DNA from 2 places in the Pseudomonas sp. P5_B3 genome. Region 2 is predicted to be linked to the other one. Evidence: predicted binding sites of a transcription regulator. Region 2 holds the regulator's gene; the other holds the start of a gene.
What was found. The regulator sigma-54, encoded in region 2, starts transcription at its own class of promoters, with help from an activator protein. The targets are predictions, from matches to a motif close to ANTGGCATNNANNTTGCTNT.
Positions count from the first base shown of each region.

Region 1: the regulator sigma-54 is predicted to act here: its motif matches at 1,120-1,139, upstream of AC1DRN_RS10475 (circularly permuted type 2 ATP-grasp protein).

Region 1 covers NZ_JBFULI010000013.1:16,063-19,977, reverse strand. Annotated here, with positions in the region: gene AC1DRN_RS10475 (circularly permuted type 2 ATP-grasp protein) at 1-1,087, opposite strand, end outside; gene AC1DRN_RS10470 (ribonuclease E inhibitor RraB) at 1,461-1,805, opposite strand; gene AC1DRN_RS10465 (hypothetical protein) at 2,016-2,249, opposite strand; gene speE (polyamine aminopropyltransferase) at 2,394-3,269, opposite strand; gene AC1DRN_RS10455 (PLD nuclease N-terminal domain-containing protein) at 3,523-3,714, opposite strand; gene AC1DRN_RS10450 (hypothetical protein) at 3,797-3,915, opposite strand, start outside.
Region 2 covers NZ_JBFULI010000003.1:144,086-148,000, reverse strand. Annotated here, with positions in the region: gene lptA (lipopolysaccharide transport periplasmic protein LptA) at 1-486, shown strand, start outside; gene lptB (LPS export ABC transporter ATP-binding protein) at 486-1,211, shown strand; gene AC1DRN_RS03565 (RNA polymerase factor sigma-54) at 1,484-2,977, shown strand; gene hpf (ribosome hibernation-promoting factor, HPF/YfiA family) at 3,052-3,360, shown strand; gene ptsN (PTS IIA-like nitrogen regulatory protein PtsN) at 3,373-3,837, shown strand; gene rapZ (RNase adapter RapZ) at 3,840-3,915, shown strand, end outside.

The DNA.
Region 1 (3,915 bases), on a different contig from region 2:
TGACCACCAGTTCTGGAAGATTGGCCAGCACGTGGGAAAGCTCAGACGGATTACGGCATTGCCAGGTCGGCACGTTCTTCAGGATCGGTTCTTCGTCCAGGTAGAAACGGATCATGTCGGTAACGAACGGATACACCGACTTGTCATCCGCCACCCCCGTGCCGATGGCATTGGCCAGCACCACGTTGCCGGAACGGTAGGACGACAGCAGTCCCGGCACGCCGAGCATCGATTCCGGGTTGAACGCCAGCGGATCGAGGAAGGCGTCGTCAAGGCGACGATAAATCACGTCGACCGCTTTCGGCCCGTCGGTGGTGCGCATGTAGACCTTGTCGTCACGCACGAACAGGTCCGCGCCCTCCACCAGTTCCACACCCATTTCCCGCGCGAGAAACGCATGTTCGAAGAACGCGCTGTTGAAGCGGCCGGGTGTCAGCACCACCACGCTTGGATTGTCGATGGGACTTGAGCTTTTCAGGGTATCGAGCAGCAGGTTCGGGTAGTGGTCGATGGGAGCGATGCGTTGTGCCGCGAACAGCTCGGGGAACAGCCGCATCATCATCTTGCGGTCTTCGAGCATGTAACTGACGCCGCTCGGTGTACGCAGATTGTCTTCGAGCACGTAGTAGGTGCCGTCGCCGTCGCGCACCAGGTCGACGCCGGAGATGTGCGAATAGATATCGCGGTGCAAATCCAGGCCCTGCATCGCCAACTGGTACTGCTCGTTGGCCAGCACCTGCTCGGCCGGAATGATGCCGGCCTTGATGATGCGCTGCTCGTGGTAGAGGTCGGCGAGGAACATGTTCAACGCCTTGACCCGCTGGATGCAGCCGCGCTCGACGACCCGCCATTCACTGGCGGGGATACTGCGGGGAATGGTGTCGAAGGGAATCAGGCGCTCTGTCCCCTGCTCATCACCGTAGAGCGTGAAGGTTATCCCGGCGCGATGAAACAACAGATCGGCCTCGCGTCGCCGTTGTGCCAGAAGCTCGTCAGGCGTCTCGGCCAGCCAACGGGCAAACTCCCGATAATGCGGGCGGACCTGGCCGCCGGCATCGTACATCTCATCAAAATAGTTGCGGATCATGCCGTACTCCTTGTCACTCGGACGTCCAGACCTTCGCAAGGCCCGTGCCATCGGCATAAACGCTTAGATTTCAATCGGTTGGATAATCAAGACGCACGCACCGCACCAATCCTGTGCGACAAATGCCCCAACCTGATTGCCCCCGCTTCATTGCAAGGCGCTGTGATCGCCTATCACCAGCATAGTCTGTAGGAGCCAGCTTGCTGGCGAAGGGGCCCATGAGTCATGTGTCGCTCTTCGGGGACGCCTTCACTGGCAAGTCGGATCGCCGCACCGCAGCTCCTACGGGGTCGTGTTCAATATCCTGTCGGCGAAAACGAAAACGGCCAACCCGAAGGTCAGCCGTCAATGCTGGTTGTCACTGCTCATAAGGTTATGCGAGTCGCCCTCGTACCTCCTGTTTCACACCCCAGCCTTCGATGATGCCGCCCAACGGCTCGACCACCGCTTCGAAACCCTGTTCGAAATCGCCGATGTCGTCGTAGGTGGCATACATGACTTTGCACAACTCCAGCGCCCAGGCGCCATCGTCACGCACACTGACTTGCGCATTCAGGGATTCACCACGGTGGAAATGACCTGCCGCCCTGCGTGCCCGCTCCTCATCCGGGAAAATGGCGTAGAACTCGATGGGATGAAACCGTGAAAAGTCAAAACCGCCTTCTTTCATGCGGCGCAGAACGCTGCTGCTGATGTCTTCTTGATAGGCTGTGCTCATGAAACGTCCTCCTCAAAACGATGGATAGACTTTCCGTACTCCCTCACCCGCAACCGAACAGCGCGAGCGACGGCAACCGATGTGCCGGCGGGAAACAAGCATGGAGCTGACAAGACCAGACCTTAGCGATCCGTTCGCTGATCTCGCTTGCAGAGTAGCCTCAAGATAGAGCCTCTGCCAAGGCCTGGATGTGAATGCGGGAGGTGTCGCTCAGACTGGGGTAATGCCGAGGATTTGAATGCTGTTCTGGGATTTGAGCTCTTTGACGCTCGCGTCACTGGTCCGCCCTTCCAGATCGTTCAGATCCAGTTCGGCGGCGACAGGAAGAAGCCGGGCCTTGATGAGCTTGGCGGCACGCTCGTAGTCCGGGCGCTCGGGGCACTCAAAGACTTCGTTGATGGTTTCGCCATGATCATCCATGAAAGTGACTTTCCACTTTTGCATTGGTGCCTCCTTGATGAAACCCATGCATGGGTTTACCCCTATCTCGACCTTGTTAGCCGGCTGATTGTTCCGCCTTGTTCCGCTGCATTTCAATGTGGGAGCGAGCCTGCTCGCTCCCACAGGTTTGGTGCGTGGACTGAAAGATCAGTCGTTGCTTGGCTTGTTCACTGCCTGCAACACGTATTGCGGCAGGGCGAAGGCGCCGATGTGGATTTCAGGATTGTAGTAGCGGGTGATGATGCCGCTGCCCGTGAAGCGCTGTTGCAGGGTTTCGCGGGACAACTTGCGATAAGCGGTATTGGTCGCGCCCCAGGCGAAGGTCATCGAGCCACCGATGTAGGTCGGCACGGCGGCCTGGTAGAAGTGCCAGTCCGGGAACAGGCTGCGCAAGCGACCGGCGGTGGTCTTCACTTCTTCGATCTGCATGAACGGCGTGCCGTTCTGGGTCACCAGGATGCCGCCTTCGTTCAAGCAGCGGTGACAGGCCTGGTAGAAGTTTTCCGAGAACAGCACTTCACCCGGACCGATCGGGTCGGTGGAGTCGGAAATGATCACGTCGAACTTTTCAGTGGTGGTGGCGACGAAACGCATGCCGTCGTCGATCACCAGGTTCAGGCGTGGATCATCGAATGCACCCTTGGAGTGGTTCGGCAGGAATTCCTTGCACATGTCGACCACGGTGCCGTCGATCTCGACCATGGTGATGTGCTCGACACTGCGGTGCTTGGCCACTTCACGCAACATGCCACCATCGCCGCCGCCAATGATCAGCACGCGCTTGGCGGCGCCATGGGCTAGGATCGGCACGTGGGTCAGCATTTCGTGATAGATGAACTCGTCGGCTTCGGTGGTCTGGATCACGCCGTCCAGTGCCATCACCCGGCCCATGCGCGGGTTCTCGAAGATCACCAGGTGCTGGTGTTCGGTGCGCACTTCGTGCAGCAGTTTTTCCATGCGAAAACGCTGGCCGTAGCCTTCGTAGAGGGTTTCCAGGTAGTCGCTGGTCGGGGTGATGCTCATGGGAAGTGCTCCGATGAATGCGGGTGGCAACGGACGGTTACCCGCCCATGATGGCCAATCGAGCGTCTCGATTGACCGGGAAAGGCGCGCATTCTACGTCGCGGAACATGACAGGTCGAACCTCAGTTGATCAGCATTCCACAATCCTGTGGGAGCGTGGCTTGCCCGCGATGCAGGCGCCACGGTCTGTCAGTTACACCTCGGTGATCCCATCGCGGGCAAGCCACGCTCCCACAGGTTCCGTGTCGCCTGTTCAGAACTTGACATTGCCCCGCGGCCCGGCGATGGCCCAGATGATCAGTCCCAGCACTGGCAATAGCGCGATCAACAGCACCCAGAGGATTTTCATCCCGGTCTCGGCGCTACTTTTGAATACGTTGATGATGGCCCAGATGTCCAGGGCAAAAATGATCAAGGCAACCAGGCTGTTGAACGTGGAACCCATGGTGACGCTCCCAAAGAGTGATTTGCCCTCTCAGGATAGACGGTCGTCGCGAGGGTTCCTTTTTATTGACAGTGTTTGGCTATCAGACGTGGATCGCCACTTTCAGGGCTTCCAGGGATGGCGCGGCTGCGATACCGGCTTCAGTGCACAATTCCAGCACCCGTGGCACGTCATTGCCGTAGACCAGCACCACCTGCAACT
Region 2 (3,915 bases):
GCCTGGGCTCTGCCGGAAGATCAACAGCAGCCTATCCGCATTCAGGCCGACGATGCCCAACTGGACGACAAGCAAGGTATTGCTACCTATAAGGGTGACGTGATCATCACCCAGGGCTCGATGAAGGTGACCGGCAACACCGTGACCATCACCCGCACCCCGACTGGCGACATCGACGTAGTGACCTCGGTGGGCAACCTGGCGTACTTCGAGCAACTGCAAACCGCTGGCGATACCAAGCCTGTTCAGGGCTGGGGCGTGACGATCCAGTATCACGCCGCGCAAAACCGGGTCGTACTGATCGACAAGGCCAAGGTTGTCGACAAGGACAACAACGTCACCCAGGGCGAAAAAATCGTCTACGACACGGTCAAGAAGCTCGCCAGCGCCGGTCGCGCCACGGGCAGCAAGGTCACCGAGGCACGTCCGCGTATCGACATGGTGATCCAGCCGAAGAAGAAAACCGACGAGAATAAGGCCCAGTAATGGCAACTCTGAAAGCTCAGCATCTGGCCAAGAGCTACAAGAGCCGCCAGGTCGTGCGCGATGTCAGCCTGTCCATCGACAGCGGTCAGATCGTCGGCCTGCTTGGCCCGAACGGCGCCGGCAAGACCACCTGCTTCTACATGATCGTCGGTCTGGTACAGGCCGACCAGGGCCGCGTCCTGATCGATGACCTGGACGTCAGCCACCAGCCGATGCACGGTCGCGCAAAGGCCGGTATCGGCTACCTGCCGCAAGAAGCATCGATCTTCCGCAAACTGTCGGTGGCCGACAACATCATGGCCATCCTCGAGACTCGCAAGGAACTCGACAAGGCCGGTCGTCGCAAGGAGCTGGAAAGCCTGCTGCAGGAATTCCACATCAGCCACATCCGCGACAACCTCGGCATGAGCCTGTCCGGTGGTGAGCGCCGTCGCGTGGAAATCGCCCGGGCCCTGGCCACCAACCCGAAATTCATCCTCCTCGACGAACCCTTCGCCGGCGTGGACCCGATTTCGGTCGGGGACATCAAGCAGATCATTCACCACCTCAAGGCCAAAGGCATTGGCGTGCTGATCACCGACCACAACGTTCGTGAAACCCTGGATATCTGCGAAACCGCCTACATCGTCAACGACGGCCAACTGATCGCCGAAGGCGACGCTGAAACCATCCTGGCCAACGACCTGGTGAAGGAAGTGTACCTGGGCCACGAATTCCGCCTGTAAGACACCGAGGCACCAGAGCAGTCGACAAGCGCTTGTCTCGATAAAAAATCAACTCTTTTTTATTGTTACAGCGCTCTAGGCAAACCCGACGCTTCAAAGATGTTCAGGAGCCAGCCGGAGCAACCTGTCAACAAAACTTTGCAGCTTTTATTGTTACAGCGCTCTAGGCAAACCCTTCAGTTTCAGGCATATAATTTGCTTAAGTTTGGCGCCCCGGCGCCCTGTAGTGGATGGCGCGTGTGCGCCGGCGAATAAGGTGTTAAGCCCCTGCCATGAAACCATCGCTAGTCTTGAGAATGGGCCAGCAGCTGACGATGACACCGCAGCTGCAACAGGCTATCCGCCTGCTCCAATTGTCGACCCTGGACCTGCAGCAGGAAATCCAGGAGGCCCTGGAGTCCAATCCGATGCTCGAACGCCAGGAAGAAGGCGACGACTTCGATAACACCGACCCCTTGGCCGACAACGCCGAACAGAAGCCCAACGCCGACATCCAGGAACCCTCCTACCAGGAAAGCGCCCCGACGGTCGATAACCTCGATGAGGGTGACTGGAACGAGCGCATCCCCAACGAACTCCCCGTCGACACCGCGTGGGAAGACGTTTACCAGACCAGCGCCAGCAGCCTGCCCAGCAATGACGACGACGAGTGGGACTTCACCACCCGCACTTCGGCCGGCGAAAGCCTGCAAAGCCACTTGCTGTGGCAACTGAACCTGGCCCCGATGTCCGACACCGATCGCCTGATCGCCGTGACCCTGATCGACTGCATCAATAATCAGGGCTACCTGGACGAAACCCTCGAGGAAATCCTCGACGCCTTCGATCCGGAACTGGACATCGAACTGGACGAAATCGAAGCGGTCCTGCACCGCATCCAGCAATTCGAGCCCGCCGGCATCGGCGCCCGTAACCTGGGCGAATGCCTGCTGCTGCAATTGCGCCAGCTACCCGCCAAGACCCCTTGGCTGGCCGAGGCCAAGCGCCTGGTCACCGATTACATCGACTTGCTTGGCAGCCGCGACTACAGCCAGCTGATGCGCCGCATGAAGCTCAAGGAAGATGAACTGCGCCAGGTCATCGAGCTGGTCCAGAGCCTCAACCCGCGCCCGGGTTCGCAGATCGAGTCCACCGAAGCCGAGTACGTCGTTCCTGACGTTATCGTGCGCAAGGACAACGAGCGCTGGCTGGTGGAGCTGAATCAGGAGTCGGTGCCACGGCTGCGGGTCAACGCCCAGTACGCCGGTTTCGTGCGCCGCGCCGACACCAGCGCCGACAACACGTTCATGCGCAATCAGTTGCAGGAAGCCCGCTGGTTCATCAAGAGCCTGCAAAGCCGCAATGAAACCCTGATGAAGGTTGCCACCCAGATCGTCGAGCATCAGCGTGGTTTCCTCGAATATGGCGACGAAGCCATGAAGCCGCTGGTCCTGCATGACATCGCCGAAGCGGTCGGCATGCATGAGTCGACGATTTCACGGGTGACCACCCAGAAGTTCATGCATACCCCCCGGGGCATTTATGAACTGAAGTACTTTTTCTCCAGTCACGTCAGCACCTCCGAAGGCGGCGAATGCTCGTCCACGGCGATCCGCGCGATCATCAAAAAACTGGTTGCCGCGGAAAATCAGAAAAAGCCATTGAGTGACAGCAAGATCGCTGGTTTACTGGAGGCACAAGGCATTCAGGTGGCTCGCCGCACCGTCGCCAAGTACCGCGAATCCCTCGGGATCGCGCCTTCGAGCGAACGCAAGCGGTTGATGTAGGGCCACGCCACAGCGTTCCAGTGGCAGATCATCTGATCTGCCGCTTTATGCACTGGCAACGAAGGAGAAGCTGTATGCAAGTCAACATCAGTGGACACCAACTGGAAGTGACCGAACCTCTTCGCACCTACATCGGCGAAAAACTCGAACGATTGGAGCGACATTTCGACAGGATCACTAATGTGCAGGTCACGATGACCGTCGAAAAACTGAAGCAGAAAATCGAAGCCACGTTGCATATTCCCGGGAATGAAGTGGTCGCCAACGCGGAACATACCGATATGTACGCCGCGATCGACGCACTTACCGACAAGCTGGATAAACAACTCAAAAAGCATAAGGAAAAGACCCAGAGCCTCCTCCAGGGCGCAACCGGTCGTTAACACTCCCAACCCATGATCCGACTTGAAAGTATCCTGACCCCCGGCCGTTCCCTGGTGAACGTGCCGGGCGGCAGTAAAAAGAAAGCCCTCGAACAAATTGCCAATCTGATCGCCCGCGAAGTGCCGGCCCTGGAGATGCAAGATGTCTTCGAGGCGCTGATTGCCCGTGAAAAACTCGGCTCCACCGGTTTTGGCAACGGCATCGCTATTCCACACTGCCGTCTCAAGGGCTGTGTTTCGCCCATCAGTGCTTTGATGCACCTGGACGCCCCTATCGACTTCGACGCCATCGACGGCGCGCCGGTTGACCTGCTGTTCGTATTGCTGGTCCCGCAAGCTGCCACCGATGCGCACCTTGAGCTGCTGCGACAGATCGCCAGCATGCTCGACCGCAAGGAAGTTCGCGAAAAACTGCGTCATGCTGCAAGCAACGAAGCCCTGTATCAGGTTGTCCTGGACGAGCAAAACGGTCAGTAATCATGCGCTTGATCATCGTCAGTGGCCGTTCCGGCTCAGGTAAAAGCACCGCCCTCAACGTTCTTGAGGACAACGGCT